Regions from separate parts of the Clostridium sp. CTA-5 genome, predicted to be linked through region 1. Evidence: riboswitches for the same ligand, from Rfam matches in the RefSeq annotation. Region 1 holds a riboswitch; the other holds the start of a gene.
What was found. Region 1 has a riboswitch for lysine ahead of dapA (4-hydroxy-tetrahydrodipicolinate synthase). Riboswitches for the same ligand answer to the same signal wherever they lie in the genome.
Positions count from the first base shown of each region.

Region 2: it holds a riboswitch for lysine, as region 1 does, so the genes downstream of both, ACYUET_RS04695 (aspartate kinase) here and dapA (4-hydroxy-tetrahydrodipicolinate synthase) in region 1, are expected to answer to the same signal.

Region 1 covers NZ_BAAAAT010000014.1:66,406-74,997, forward strand. Annotated here, with positions in the region: gene ACYUET_RS17635 (SulP family inorganic anion transporter) at 50-1,720, opposite strand; gene dapA (4-hydroxy-tetrahydrodipicolinate synthase) at 2,438-3,304, opposite strand; lysine riboswitch at 3,421-3,587, opposite strand; gene ACYUET_RS17645 (MBL fold metallo-hydrolase) at 3,846-4,649, shown strand; gene ACYUET_RS17650 (TIGR01906 family membrane protein) at 4,813-5,499, opposite strand; gene ACYUET_RS17655 (glycoside hydrolase family 31 protein) at 5,955-8,318, opposite strand; gene ACYUET_RS17660 (helix-turn-helix domain-containing protein) at 8,463-8,592, shown strand, end outside.
Region 2 covers NZ_BAAAAT010000001.1:1,009,947-1,018,538, reverse strand. Annotated here, with positions in the region: gene ACYUET_RS04705 (MATE family efflux transporter) at 1-938, shown strand, start outside; gene ACYUET_RS04700 (HAD family hydrolase) at 1,115-1,921, shown strand; lysine riboswitch at 2,047-2,217, shown strand; gene ACYUET_RS04695 (aspartate kinase) at 2,463-3,662, shown strand; gene lysA (diaminopimelate decarboxylase) at 3,682-4,980, shown strand; gene ACYUET_RS04685 (EFR1 family ferrodoxin) at 5,315-6,049, shown strand; gene ACYUET_RS04680 (class I SAM-dependent methyltransferase) at 6,445-7,257, shown strand; gene ACYUET_RS04675 (deaminase domain-containing protein) at 7,462-8,592, shown strand.

The DNA.
Region 1 (8,592 bases):
ATCTTCCTAAAAATATTATCTTAAGATTATTATTAATATGTTTTTTATTTTATGAAGCATCATTCATAAAATTTCTTATTTTAGTTATGTAACTACTTGATATTTCTATAGCTTCTCTTTTAGTTTCATATATATTTTCTTCTCCAATAATATCTGCAATTCCCATATTACCCAAAACATGCATTGGTTGTTCTTGTACATGGGTTATTAAAAGTTTTATTTTTTGTTTTTTACAATAACCAACTATTTGTTTCAATGCATTTATTGCAGATGCATCTATTGCATAACTATGTCTCATATCTAGTATAAGTACTTCTGTTGATGGTTTTACTGAATTTACTTTTATTAAAAAATCTTGTACTATTCCAAAAAATAAAGGTCCATCTACTTGATATACTGAAATTTTACCATCTGACTTTCTTAACATATCTAATACATCATCATCAAATACTTTTTCATCTACTAAATCTCTAATTGCTGTAGTTTCAGAGACTCTTTTCATAAATAAGAACATTGTCATAATCATTCCAAAACCAATCGCAACTACTAAATCAAAGATTATAGTACAAAAGAAAGTAACTAATAATACCAATAAATCACTTTTAGGTGCTTTTAATAATGATTTAAATGTTCTCCATTCGCTCATATTATAAGATACAATTGCTAATATTGCTGCTAATGATGTCATTGGTATTAACTTTGCAATTGGCATTAAAGCTAACATTATAATTAACAATGTTATAGCATGCACCATTCCTGATATTGGACTCTTACCACCATTCTTTACATTAGCTGCTGTTCTAGCTATTGCTCCTGTTGCAGGTATACCTCCAAATAATCCTGAAACTATATTTCCTAATCCTTGTGCCACTAATTCCATATTTGAATCATGTGTATCACCGATCATTCCATCTGCAACAACTGCTGATAATAACGATTCTAAACCTGCTAAAATAGCTATAGTCATAGCTGGTGCAAATAATTGATTTATAGTACTTATACTTATGCTAGGCATAACAGGCATTGGAATAGCTGATGATAATTGTTGGAATCTATCACCTATAGTTTCTACTGGTAAATTCAAAAATTTCACCATTAAGGTAGCAACAATTAATGCAATCAATGAACCTGGTATAGTTTTATTAACCTTTGGCCAAAAAACTATGATTAACACACAAATAATCCCTATAACTAGTGTCCATATACTTAATGTGTTCATATTAGAAATATAACTTTGCCATTTAGGAACAAATTCTGCTGGTACCTTATCAATCTTTAATCCAAAAAAATCTTTAACTTGCGTTGATAATAATGTTATTGCTATACCACTTGTAAAACCTACTGTTATTGTTTGAGGTATGTACTTAATTAATGATCCAAATTTTAAAAGTCCCATTATAACTAACATAATACCTGCCATTATTGAAGCCGTAATTAATCCATTTAATCCATATTGCTGAATAATTGAATATATTATTATTACGAATGCTCCTGTTGGACCCCCAATTTGTACTTTACTTCCTCCTAAAAAAGAAATTATAAATCCAGCAAAAATTGCTGTTATAAGTCCTTTTTCTGGTGAAACTCCCGACGATATTGCTAATGCTATAGATAAAGGTAATGCTATTATTGCAACAATAATTCCTGATATAATATCTTTTAATAATTGTTGTTTAGTAATTTCTTTACCTTTAATCATTTTAAATAGTTTAGGCATCATTTCTTAACAACTCCTTTTTTGTTACATATGAAAAAAAATAATACACTAATTTTTTATTCAACTCATTATTAATTAAACAATATAAATATTCTTATTATTTAATTAAATATATTTTAATCTAAGTATAATATTATAGTATAAATTCTCTATATAAAGGGTTTTCATCCTTATTAGTACATTACTTTATTTCATATGTGCGAATTTAACCCATTATATATTACTCCTAAAAGTTTTAATCGTCAAAAATTTTATATTTTATATAATGTTTTATAAATAAAACATTATAATACTTAAATTCAATTAAATTACACTATAAATAACAAAAAGAAAATTATATAAAAAATAAATTATAATTTAAATAAATTTTTATATATTTAAACATAATTTATATAAGCTATAATAGATTTTACACATCATTTAAATCTCTTTAATCTTATAGATCCTTATTAACTAAAAAATAGGAATCAAGAGTACCCACTTCGTAGATAGTTTTTTTACACTAAAACATAATAAAATTTAACTTCTTGGAACTATAAATTTTATTATGCTCCTAAAGTTATTCACAAATTTGGCTGTATTATAAATTCTAAAAAAATAAAAAAGATAAAATTAAAAAGAATTTAATAATTCTTTTTAATTTTATCTATCCGAAATAGCCCTTATTTCTTATTGCTTTTACTATTGCATTTTATTTTGCCCCATATATAAATAAGTTATTTATAATAATAACATATTTTCTAATTTTTTTTCTAATTCTTTTGTTATATTTGTAAGTGGTAATCTTACTTCATCACTTTCAATTAATCCTTTTTTCTTTAAACAATATTTTAATGGTGTAGGATTTGGTTGCTCAAATAACATTGGAATAAAACTATCCAACTCCTTCCATATTTTAAGCGCTGATTGGTGATCATTTTCTTTTATATAATTATATACTTTAATAAAATCTCTAGTTCTTAAACTAGCTGAAGCTAAAATACCTCCATGACCACCAAGCGCAAGTGTTGTATAAAAAAGAGCATCCTCGCCAGTTAATACCGAAAAATCATTTGGTGCATTTAAAATTAATTCTGACGTTTGTTTCATACTCCCTGAACAATCTTTTATACCTACTATATTTTCTAGTTCTGCTAATTTAAATATAGTATCATTTTCAATATTAGAACCTGTTCTATAAGGAATATTATATATTATAATATTTAAATCTGTTGATTCAGATATTTTTTTAAAATGTTCATAAATGCCTCTTTGATTAGGTCTTGAATAATAAGGTGATACAGATAGTATTCCATCTACTTTATTGCTTTCAGCTATCTTTAACTTTTTAATTACTTCAATAGTATTATTTCCACCTAAACCAGTATAAACTTTTACCCTACCATTATTATATTCCATTGTTTTAGCTAATATTTCTTCATATTCCTCATTTGATATTGTTGGACTTTCTCCTGTAGTTCCTAGTGGTATGATTCCATCTACCCCTTCATTTACATAATGATTTACTAAATTTTCATATGATTTGAAATCTACCATACCATCTTTAAATGGTGTTATAAGTGGAACTATTATTCCTTGAATTTTCATTATTAATCCCCCTAACTAATTTTTACATAAGAAAAACCGTTGTAGTTATAACTACAACGGGTAGAGTTCATTTTTGCTAAAGCTTATAAAGATATTATATTAATAATATCTGATAAAATCCTTGTAGCACTCCACTTCCGTGACAGTTATACATATATTTTATGTATACCCAGAAATAAATTTTTGCATAACATATTTCTTCGGCCATTATACCTTTCCTTATTAATCAACGCTTGCCAACTCCTAATAAGTACTATTTATAATTAGCTCCTCTACCATAGGTCTTCGTATTTATTTTTATCTATTGTATCATTTACTTATAAAATTGTAAAGTACTTACAATAAGATTTATATGTTTAGGCTTGTCCTTATGAATTATAAATTTTATAATATACTTAATTTCAATACATAAAGGACTATTTCAAAATAAATATAATATATTTTAAGATAATGTATTTATTATAGTAAACAAACAAAAATCTTTCAAATTCATAATAAATTTTCTGAAATAGCCCTCTATAAATGATTAAAGGAGATAAAAATGGAAAATTTAAATATACTTGGTACTGGATCTGCTATGGTAACGAAATGTTATAATACTTGTTTTACTCTATCAAATAATAATGAGCATTTTCTTGTCGATGCAGGTGGTGGAAATACAATATTATCAAATCTTGAAAAAGCAAATATATCAATTAATCAAATACATAATATGTTTATATCACATAATCATAATGATCATATCCTAGGAAGCATATGGGTAATCCGTTCTGTAGCTCAAGGAATATTAAATGATAAATACACTGGAAGTTTTAATATTTATTGTCATAAAACTTCTATTACTGCAATTAAAGCAATATGTTCTTTTGTGCTTCAAAAAAAATTCTTAAAATTATTTGATGATAGAATTATATTTATTGAAATTGAAAATAACTGTAAGTTTGAAATCTTAGGAAGAAAAACAACTTTTTTTGATATAAATAGCACTAAACAACTACAATTTGGGTTTAAAACTACTTTATTAAATAATAAGAGTTTAACTTTTTTAGGTGATGAACCTTTTAGAGAAAATCTAAAAATATATTGTGAAAATGTAGACTATTTGTTCCATGAAGCATTTTGTTTATATTCTCAAAAAGATATATTTAAACCATATGAAAAACATCATGCTACTGTTAAAGATGCTTGTAAAAATGCTAATATTTTAAATGTAAAATCTATAATTTTATATCATACCGAAGATAAAAATTTAGAAAAAAGAAAGGAACTCTATACTAAAGAAGGTAAAGAAGAATTTAATGGTATAATTCATGTTCCTAATGATCTAGAAGTTATTGAGTTATAAGCATAATAAAAATGTTCTAAGTATATAGATACAGTTAGAATTTATCTATTACTTAGAACTCTTTATTTTATGAATATAAAAATATGTTTTCTACACGGTACTATAAATTTGATAAAGTTTATATAATAATAAATTTTTATATAAACTCACTCTTATTAGAATATTAATATTTATTTTTATAATAAGAAATTTTGATATAAATAACTTGTAAAATTATCAAACTCAAAATAATTATTCCTAAAATCATAAAAAATTCTTCTGGTAAAACATTAATAATTGGATCTAACCTTGGATCAAATAACCAATAGTCATTTCTAAAAAATATTCTATGAAACAAAGTAAAATACTTTTTAAAATCTACTAAAATTGCTGTGATTAATAATATAAAAAATATAATTAAATAATTTGCACTAATATTTAAGATTTTATATTTATTTATAAACTCCTGACATATAAATTTATCTCTTCTATTTTTTAAAAAGAAATATAAAATTAATATTATAATAAATATAAACATGTAAATATAAATCAATAAAAATATTCTTTTTACATCTTGAAAGTGAACTTCTCCTTGAGTACTCATAGAAAAATTATGAAATTCTAATTTTTTAATAAATGGATTCTGCAAATAATTAATTAATCCTCTATAATCATTCATAATCTCTTCTGGCATTATTCCATTTTTCTCAGATAACCTATATTTATTAATTACTATTCTATAAATAGGAGTTAAATTTAATGTAATAACTACTGATAATGCAATGATAAACAATGAATTAAATATTCCTAATATATTATTAATAATAAATTTAAAATTTTTATATTTATTGCTTTGAGGTTTATTATTCATTCTTTTTTCTCCTATATTTTATATATTATATTTTTAATAAATGTTTATATTCTATTATAAATAAAATTTTAAAACATAACTTTTATATGAAAATTAATTTTATTATTATAATTATAATCTATTAAGCAATTTATTTAATAGATATTTAAAATAAATAATTTTTAAAATGCATCTAATTTTATTATGAATTAATTTAATTTATTTAAACATCAATAAATTAACACTACAAATTTATATTTTAATATAATTTATCCTTAGAATTATCTTTAAAAAATAAAAAAACAGTTGATTTAAATTAGAAATAATTTAAATCAACTGTTTTTTCAGTTACATTTTAATAAAAATTATATATTTAAACTAAAATACTACGGTATCTTTTAAGTCAATGTTAATATAGTATAGTAATCTCAAACTATCATTTTAATTTGCTTTATATTAATGAACAAACTTTATTGTTACTTATATATTTTTAATATACCTTCTACTACTGGTAATAATATAATAATTTGTTTACCACATTTCTCATAATTTACACTAATATTATTAAATTTAACTTGTGATATATTTTCAGAATTAATAACTATCTTAAAATTATCATATTTCTTTTTATATTTTAAATGTGGAAATTTTATTTCTATATCTACTTCATTATTATTTTCACTCATATTAAAGCTATATAAGTTATATTCACCTTGTTTGTATGCAAAACTTTCTGCATCATCTAAGTAATGTGTATACTTTCCATTTCCAGGATATATATCAAGTGTTAATTCTTTAATATCCTTTTCCCCAATATAATTTTGTTCTGGATAATTAGGAATAATACTTCCCTTTTTAATATATATAGGACATAAATCTAACGGTGCTTCTCTCAATATTAATTTTTGTCCTTCTATTTCTTCTTTAGTCCAATAATCTATCCATGTACCTTCTGGTAAATATACTGCTTTTACTCTTTTACCTTGTTCAACAACAGGAGACACTAATATATTTTCTCCAACTAAAAATTGATCATTTATCTCATATACATTCTCATCATTACTATAATGTAATACTAGAGGTCTCATAACAGGTAAACCAGTAGTTTCCCCTTGCCATAAAAGATCATATAAATAAGGAATTAATTTATATCTTAATTTTATATATTTTCTATTAATATCTAATGTTTCTTGCTCAAATGCCCAAGGTTCTTGATCTCTTGTAGATAAGGCAGAATGATTTCTAAATAAAGTTGAAAAACATCCTACTTGAACCCATCTAGATAATAATTCCTTTGTACAATCAAAACTAAAACCACCTACATCTACACCAGCAAAACTTAATCCACTAAGTCCTAAATTACATAACATAGGAATTGACATTCTTAAATGTTCCCAAAAACTTTGGTTATCGCCTGTCCACACTGTAGAATATTTTTGTGATCCTGCATAACATGCTCTTGTTATTACAAATGGACGTTTCTTTGTATACTCCTTTATACCTTCATAAGTAGCTTTACTCATTAAATGACCATATACATTATGAACTTCTCTATGGTCCCCTCCACGCCCTTCGTTATTAAACTGAACATCATCTGGTAAAGGACCATTAAAGCTTGCTGGTTCATTCATATCATTCCATATACCACTTACTCCAGTATCCATCATTATTTTTTGATTATTAGCCCACCACTTTCTTACTTCACTATTTGAAAAATCAGGGTACACTGCATCTCCTGGCCATACTTTGTTTACATAAGTTACATCATCTTTATCTGTCGCAAAATATTTGTTTTTCATACCTTCATCATATATGTTATAACCTTTTTCTTTTTTCACACCAGGATCTATTATTGTCACTATCTTAAATCCATTATCTTTAAGATCAGATAAAAATTTATTAGGATTATTAAATTTTTTATTATCCCATGTAAATACCTTATAATTATCCATATAATCAATATCTAGATGTATAGCATCACATGGTATATCATTTTCCCTAAAGTTTTTTTCTAATTCTTTAATTCTACTTTCTGGATAGTAAGACCATCTTGATTGTTGATATCCTAATGTCCACATTTGTGGTAATGGTGTTTTTCCTGTTAAATATGTGTATCCATTAACAACATCACACATATTGTCTCCATTTATAAAATAATAATCTAAATTTCCATCATCTGAAGCAAAATAATAATAATCTTCATTTTCTTTTCCCATATCAAAATATGTTTTAAAATTATTATCAAAGAATATACCAAATGTATTATTTCCTGTTAAAGTTATAAAAAATGGAATGGATTTATATAATGATTTAAATGATTCTACATGTGGAGTAGGGTCATCTGTATTCCACATTTCGTATTCATATCCTCTTTTATTTAAATAACCTGTTTTATCTCCAAGTCCATAAAACTTTTCATCACCATTAAGTTTTTTTACAACTTGTATTTTAAAATTATTATTAGAATCTACAAGTTTATGACCTTCTAAGGCTGATAATTGACTTTCCCCACGTCTTAGAAAAGGTTTTCTTTCTGCTTTGTAATCAGAACATAATAATTCTAAATTTTTATTATAAAAATCTACTTTAAAATCGTCATATACTCTAATTATTAAGCTTCCAGTAGATACCTCTAAAAACTCTTCTTCTTTTTTTACATTGTAATCACATTCTTTTATTTCAAGATTTTCTATCGCTCTAGAAAAATGATCTTTATACTTAAATGGAGAAAAAACATTTACTATATCTTTAGTTATTATTTCTATAATACCTCTTCTATTTTCAAATTCTATATTTAATTTGTTTCTATCTTTCACATATGAAACAATTTTACCAAACATATCTTAACCTCCTGATATTATACTTGAATTTATATTATTTTAATCTTACAATAACATTATATCTACTTATGTAACTATTATGTTGTATGATTTTGTCTATAAATAACATTATTTTTACTTTTTATTATATATATGGAGGCAAATATGAAAACAAATACACTTAAAGAAAATGCAATTCATGGAGATGCTATGTTTCCATTAAAAATATATCGTAATACTGACTTTGAAGGTAACTACTCTTTACCATATCATTGGCATGAAGAAGTAGAAATTA
Region 2 (8,592 bases), on a different contig from region 1:
TTTTATATATGATTGGATATGTTTTTGTATTTATATATTTATATTTTACGGCTGTATTACGTAGTTTTGGTAATACAACTATGCAGATGGTATCTATTATTTTTTGTACAATACTTAATATAATTTTGGATCCTATTTTTATTAATAAAATGGGACTTAAAGGGGCAGCAATTGCAACCTTATTGTCTCAAGGAATGATGATGCTTATTATGATTGTGTATATTATTAAGAAAAAATTAATAGTAATTAATTTTAAATTATTTGACAAAAATACTTTAAAGAATCTTACACTAAAAGCAATACCATCTATTATTCAACAAAGCATTCCTGCAATAAGTACAAGTTTCATTACTTACTTAGTTAGTGTATTTGGAGTACTGCCTATAGCTGCATTTGGTATTTCAGGAAAATTGGAAACAATTTTATTTTATCCTGCCATGGCACTTAATATGACAATTACTACTTGCACTGGCCAGTGCTTTGGTGCTAAAAATATAAAAAAAGCAAAGGAATATCTTAAATCTGGAATAATATTAGGTAGTGGATTTTTAATTGTATTAACAATTATAGTAGTATTTTTTTCAGCAAATTTAGCACAAATATTTGGGGCAAATGAAAGTGCTAAAAATATAATTAAAGTTTATTTTTCAATTATTTCAGTTGGATATATCTGCAATGTTATCACTAATTGTGTTCTTGGAGCAGTAAATGGTTTTGGAAAACCAATGTCATCTATGCTTTTAATGATTTTCTACTATATTATTGTTCGTATGCCACTAGCAAAAGTATTATCTACAAGTAGTTTAGCATTAAATGGGATATGGGTAGCTGTTTTGATAAGTCATATTGCTGCAACTATAGCAGGAATTTATTATTTTAAAGTATTACTAAAAAAAGATTATATTAGGTTTGATATGAAATCAGTAACTAATTATTAGGCTGAAACTAAAATAATAAGTAATAGCACTTGAGAAAAATAGATATAATATAGATATAAATAAAGATGACCAAAGACTTTGAGTATTTATGTGTAAATTTAGGATTTGTTGTAATAAAAATGAAGTCTGGTATATAATAGTATATGAATTTTAAAATTGAGAGGGAGAGAATACTTATGATAAGACTTATTGCATCAGATCTTGATGGAACACTTGTAAATAGTGATGGAAAAATCAATGAAAAAATGTTTCATTTGATAAATACATTAGATGAAAAAGGTATAAAATTTGCAGCAGCTAGTGGAAGATTTTATTACCAATTAAATAAAAATTTTGAAAAGGTGAATCATGATATGTTGTTTATTGCTCATAATGGTGCACTTGTAAAATACAATAAAAATGGTAAAACAGTATATTCAAATTGTATATCTAAAGAAAATATAAAAAAGGTAATAGACTTAAAGAGGGAATTTGGAGAAGAAATATTTTTAGCAAGTGATAATACGGCTTATATAGAAAATCCTACAGAGGATATGATGGATAAATTTAAATTTTTTAATGTCCCAGCAGTAGTAGTAAAATCTTTTGATGAAGTAAAAGTTCCTATTTATAAAATAACTTATTATGTTGCTGATGATGTTAAACCGAAAATAGTAGAGTATTTAAAAGAAAATCTTAGTGATGAGCTAGAGTTTGTTGTATCAGGTGATAAATGGATAGATATAATGAATAAAGGTGTAAGTAAAGGACATGCTATAGAAATGCTTCAGAAAAAGTTTAACATAGATAGAAAAAATACTATGGTTTTTGGGGATTATTATAATGATTTAACTATGTTTAAGACAGCTCATTATAGTTATGCTATGAAAAATGCTCCAGATGATGTCAAAGAACATGCTAATTTTATTGCAGAAAGTAATAATGATAATGGAGTATATAAAGTTATAAATGAACTTTGTATAAAAGAACAAAAGATGGCATAATTATATTCAAAAATTGGTTTTTTTAAATAACTTGGTCTTTTTAAATAAATTGGTTTTTTAGAAAAAAGTATTGCAAGTTTATATATAAAGTGTTAGAATTTTTATAAAATTGAATGAGTAAATATACCTAGGGTAGAGGTGCAATATTTAAGAGTAACTATTTGGAGCTGGCAAGCTATGATAAATAGTCAAAGGAAATATTGCCGAAGAGAGTAAATTGGCGAGTTTATTCTCTGGTATTGCATATAATATGTGTAATACTGTCGCTAATGATATAGTGGAGAGCTACAAGGTACATTTTTGTTTAACGTAAGATTATAAATTTGAGATTTATTAATATCACAAATATATGAGTTTTTTAATATTTATTTAAGTGATATTTTAAATTTGTAAATTGTAAAAAGGTTTATACAAGGGTGTAGCAGAGAGTTCTTTGCTACACCTTTTTTGACGTTAAGAAATGTATAGAAATCTAAAAGTTATTAAAAGCCTAGAGTGGAAAATTTACTTGATGTTTTAAATTTTATAGGGAGTTGATAATATGGGTGTTATTGTACAAAAATATGGGGGAAGTTCAGTAGGAGATGTTAATAAAATAAAGCAGGTTGCAAAAACCTTAGTTAAGAGAAAAGAAAGTGGAGATAGTTTAGTTGTTGTAGTTTCAGCTATGGGAGATACTACAGATAATTTAATAGAGTTAGCTAAACAAATTTCTAAAGAGCCTGATAAAAGAGAGTTAGATGCTTTAATAGCAACTGGGGAGATGATTTCTTCTTCTCTTTTGGCTATGGCTATTAAAGAGTTAGGATATGATGCAGTAAGTTATACTGCTTATCAAGTTGGAATTAGAGCATTAGGACCACATGGAAAATCTCTTATTGAAAATATTAATGGAGAAAAAATAAGAGAAAGTTTATTAGAAGGAAAGATAGTCGTAGTTGCTGGATTCCAAGGAATAAATGAAGATGGAGATATTACCACACTTGGTAGAGGAGGTTCAGATACTTCAGCAGTAGCAATTGCAGTAAGACTTGATGGTGAATGTGAGATATATACTGATGTAGATGGAATATATAGTGTAGATCCAAGAAAATATCCTAATGCTAAAAAGTTAGATGAAATAGACTATGAAGATATGCTTGAATTATCAAGTCTTGGAGCACAAGTAATGCATTCAAGATCTATAGAACTTGCTCAAAAATATAAAATTCCAGTATATGTGGGATTGAGTAATAGTGATATTAAAGGAACTGTAATCAGGGAGGGAAAAAATATGAATTTAGAAAGTAAACCAATAACAGGAATAGCTACAAGTGAAGAGGATATAATTATAACTTTAAAAGAAGTTAAAAATGATATAAATATGATTGCAAATTTATTTGAGAAAATTGCAAGTAAAAGAATTAATGTAGATATGATAAGTCAAACCTCTCCGATTGAGGAAAATGTTAATTTATCTTTTTCAATACCAAAAGATGATTTAAGAGAATGTATGAATATAATAAGTGAATTTACAGAAAAAGATAAAATTTTTATAGATGAAGATATAACTAAATTTTCAATAGTGGGTATTGGGATGAAAACAACATCAGGAGTTGCAGGAAGATTGTTTAAATTATTTGCTGAAAATAACATTTCAATAAAGATGATTACTACATCTGAAATAAGAATAACTTGTGCAATTAAAAAGGATGATAAGGTTAAAGCTATAAATGCTACAGCTAAGGAATTTGATTTATAGTAGTTAGGAGAGAGTATTTATGAAACTTTTTGGAAGTATGAAAGTAATTGATAATACATTACATATAGGAGGAGTATCTTCAGTAGAACTTGTAGAAAAGTATGGAACACCACTTTATGTAATGGATGAAGCGTTAATAAGAGATAACTGCAGAAGATACGCAGAAGCTTTTAAGATTAAAGAAAATAATAATAAGGTTATATATGCCGGAAAAGCATTTTTAACACTTGCTATGTGTAAAATTATAAATGAAGAGGGGTTAAACCTTGATGTAGTTTCAGGTGGAGAATTATATACTGCTTATAAAAGTGGATTTCCTATGGAAAACATATATTTTCATGGGAATAATAAAACACCAGAAGAAATAGAAATGGCTATAAATTTTAATATTGGTAACTTTGTAGTGGATAATTTTTATGAAATTGACAAAATAAATGAATTAGCCATAAAACATAATAAGGTTCAAAAAGTGCTTTTAAGAATAACACCAGGAATAGAAGCGCATACACATGAATATATAAAGACAGGTTCTATAGACTCAAAATTTGGATTTACTATGTTAAACAATAAGACTTTAAGTGCAGTAAAAAGAGTTATTGGGTATTCAAATTTAGAACTTGTTGGATTACATTGTCACATAGGTTCACAAATATTTAGTATAGAACCATACTTAGATGAAGTTGAGTTAATGTTAAATCTTATTAAAAGTATAAAAGAAGAAACAGGTTATACTATTAAAGAATTAAACTTGGGTGGAGGCTTTGGAATTTACTATAAAGATAGAGATGAACCTAAAAAAATAGAAGATTTTTGTTCATGTATTTTAGAAAAAGCAAAGCAGACAGCATTAAACTTAAAAATGGATATGCCAACGCTAATAATAGAACCAGGTCGTTCAATGGTGGGAAATGCAGGAATTACTTTATATACAATAGGTTCAATTAAAAATATACCAAATGTTAAAAAATATGCATCTATTAATGGGGGTATGACAGATAATATTAGACCTGCACTGTATCAAGCTGAATATGAATGTGCTATTGCAAATAGAGTAGATAGCTATTGGAAAGAGGTAGTCTCTATATCAGGAAAATGTTGTGAGTCTGGAGACATATTATTAAAAGATGTTGAACTCCCAGAAATGTATAGTGGAGATATTTTAGCTGTATTTTCAACTGGTGCTTATGGATATTCAATGTCAAACAATTATAACAAAATACCTAGAGCAGCAGTAGTAAGCGTTATAGATGGAAAGTCTAAGGTTATGTGTAGAAGAGAAACTTATGAAGATATAATAAGCAGAGAAATTTTAGATTAGACATATATAAATAGGCTGTATCAAAATTAAATTTATTTTGATACAGCCATTTTGGTGTATAATATTATAAAATATTTAGATATGTTTTAAGTGAATGTTGATATTATAGTATAAAGCTCATGGACAGGGGAATTTACTTTAAGAACTCTAAAATAAAGCTTAGTCCAATTAATGCATGCTCCCAATCAAAGATTGATGACAAGCAATTAATTTGACAAATCTTCATTAAGAGTTCTAAAAAGCAAATTCCAATGCCAGTTCGCCCTTATACTATAATATCAACACTGTTTTAAAACATAGCGAAATATTTAAATAAGTTTTAGGGGATGAGATAATGATTTATTATTTTTCTAGTACAGGTAATTCTAAATGGATCGCAAAACAGATTGGAGACAAATTAAATTATGAAGTAATTAATATAATAGATATTAATAGGAATGAAAAGAAATTAGTTAGAAAAGGTGAAGTAGTAGGATTTATATTTCCTATTTATGCATGGGCACCACCTGAAATAATGTTTGATTTTATGAAAAATTTCACGTTAGAAGAGGGAGCTTTTTCTTTTGCAATAGGTACATGTGTAAGTGAAGCAGGAAATACTGAAAAATTAATTAAAAAGTATATCCCATTAAATAGTATTTATTCAATAAATATGCCTAATAACTATATAATTTCTAGTGATGTTGATTCAGAGGAAGTAATTGAAAAGAAAATTAATGAGGCAAAAGAGAGTATAAATAAAATTTGTAATGAAATAAAAAGAAGAGAATGTGTATCTAGGGTTAGTAAAGGATCACTATCATTAATTAAATCAACTATTATTACATCTTTATTTAATAAGTATGCAAGAAATACAAAGGCTTTTTATATTGAGGAAAACTGTTCATCTTGTGGTTTATGTGAAAAAATATGTCCTGTTAAGTGTATTCAATTAAAAGAGGGTAAACCAGTTTGGAAAGGTAAGTGCTTACAATGTTTGGCATGTATTAATAGATGTCCAGAGAAAGCAATTCAATATGGCAAAAATACAAAAAAACATGGTAGATATTATTTAAAACTTAATAAATAATATATCTTAAATTTAATGAATAGGCTTATTTTGATCTATCCTTAATTTTTGTAAAAATAATATATATATAAGATTTAAAACAGTATATTATTGCAAATATATTTCCAATAATTGACAATGAACACATATTAGAATATAATTATTTATGTAGAAAAGTTAAAATTAAATAGATATTTATTAAAGTTGAACAAGTGAAAAAAACGAATTTAAGTTTAATAGATTTTATGATAAGAGTTATTTCAAAAGAAAAGTATTATATTAACATTTGATTAAAGTATAGTAATCGAATATATAGAAATATATTTTTTTGAGGTAGCTTTATTTTTTAGAATATATTGATAATGAATATTAGTATCTAAGTACATATTTTAAATATAAAGAAGGGGTGAATTAATATGCAAAAACATGAATCAAAATTATCAGGAGTTCCAGAAACAATGCTTATCCCTATATGGGCGAGAGCGCAGGAAACAAAAAGGGAAGATAGTATTATAAAAGATTTTAAAGCTTTAGATATAGTAAAAAAAATTGATTACGACTTTTCTATATTTGGAGAATATGATGAATTTTATAAAACACAAGTTGGTGTTGCTGCAAGAACTAAAATATTAGATAGTTTAACTCAAGAATATGTAGAAAAAAATCCTAATGGAACCATAATAAATATAGGAGCAGGTCTAGACACAAGACCTACTAGAATAAATATAAAAAATGCTCAATGGTATGATATAGACTTAACAGAAGGAATAAATATAAGAAGAAAGTTCATAAAGGAAACAGATAGAATCAAATTTATAGGAAAATCTGTATTTGAGTATGAATGGATTGATTTAATAGATAAAAAAGATAATGTATTAATTATTGCAGAAGGAATATTTATGTTTTTTAATATGGAACAATTAAAAGAGTTATTTAAGAACCTAGCAGATAGGTTTACAAATTCGAATATAATTTTTGAAGCAATGGATCCTATGCTTGTAGGAAAAGCAAAGCATCATGAGTCAGTGAAAAAACTAAAAACACAATCTGAATTTAATTCTGGGTTCAAATCTGGAAAAGAGATTGAACATTTTGATGATAGACTTAAGTTTATAAAAGAGTGGTATCATTTTGATGTCGGAGGCAAAAGGTGGAGAAACATGAGAATGCTTTGGTGTATTCCGAGATTTAAAAGAATGATGAAAATAATAAAAATTAAAATAAATTAATAGAGTTTACTTATAAAAGTATCTTATTTATAAAGTTTTTATGAGTAAAGAATTTATTAGTATAAAGGTATGATAATTTGTGGAAATATATGGGATAAATTGGTGTTAGTATAAATTGTTGGACATACTTATTAGAACTAAGTAAAATATTATTTAGTTAGTAAATAGTCCATGGATAAATAGGACAAAAGATAAGAGGTAAATATGACACAAATAAGTATTCTATTAAAGAAGAAAAAAGAACGAATAAATATTAATAATATAAATGATTTTAAGACTGCATTAAAAAGAGAAGGCTATAAGATAAATGAACTTAATGAAGAAATATTTAAGGAAAAAGTTGCAAAGACTTTTAAGATAGATAATAGTATAACTGAAAAAATATATAAATGCATTAATGATACTAATATTACTTATAGAGCAAATGATATTAAGGATTTTATAAATTATATAGAAAAAATTATGCTGTTTGAAGATGAACATTATAAACTATGTAAAAAAATACGTAATGTAAAAAGACTAAATATAGATAGAATTGAATATGAACGAGAGCCAAGCTCCCAGGATAATGTAGAAGACATTCTAAATGCGATAGAAGAAATAAAAAGTAAGATATCTAGAACAATAAGTGAAGAAGAAAAAGCAAGATTGGAAAGTTTAGAAAAAGAAATAAATAAAGATTATCTTTATGCAAAGGATATTGAACTATTGAAAAAGATGTTTATTTTAAAAAAAGAAGCTGTAAAAGAAAAATATAATGTTAAAACAAGAACTAAAACAATATCAATAGAAATACCTAAAAAGATAACTTATGATTATATTCCAGTAAAGAAAGGCACTGTAGAATATCATCAACATTTAAAAAATAATATACCAAGAATGCAGCGTTTAATAAAAAATATAAATAAATATATGAAAGTTGATGAAAAAGAGAAAACAACATTTAAAATAGATCAAAGTAAGGCACTACAAGATTCTATAAATATAGCAATAGCAGTATATGATAATAAGGAGTTTAAAGCAATTAGTGGTAGTAATAATATAACCGGTTATTGTAAAGCACCTTCGTTTGAAGAGGAGAATTTTAAAAGTAGTAAAGTTAATAAATTAGGCAAATTAGGAATTGGATATAACAGAGTTAATGATAGTGAAAAAAAGATACTTGAAGAAATACATAAACAAATAGAAGAGAAACTATTAAAAAATGAAGGGGAACTTATTTTATATAGTAAATGGGAACCATGTCCAAGCTGCTATTTTGTAATTAGTCAGTTTTGTAGAAAACATCCAAATATAAAAGTACAAGTAAAATATAGTAAAAAATATGGTGAATAG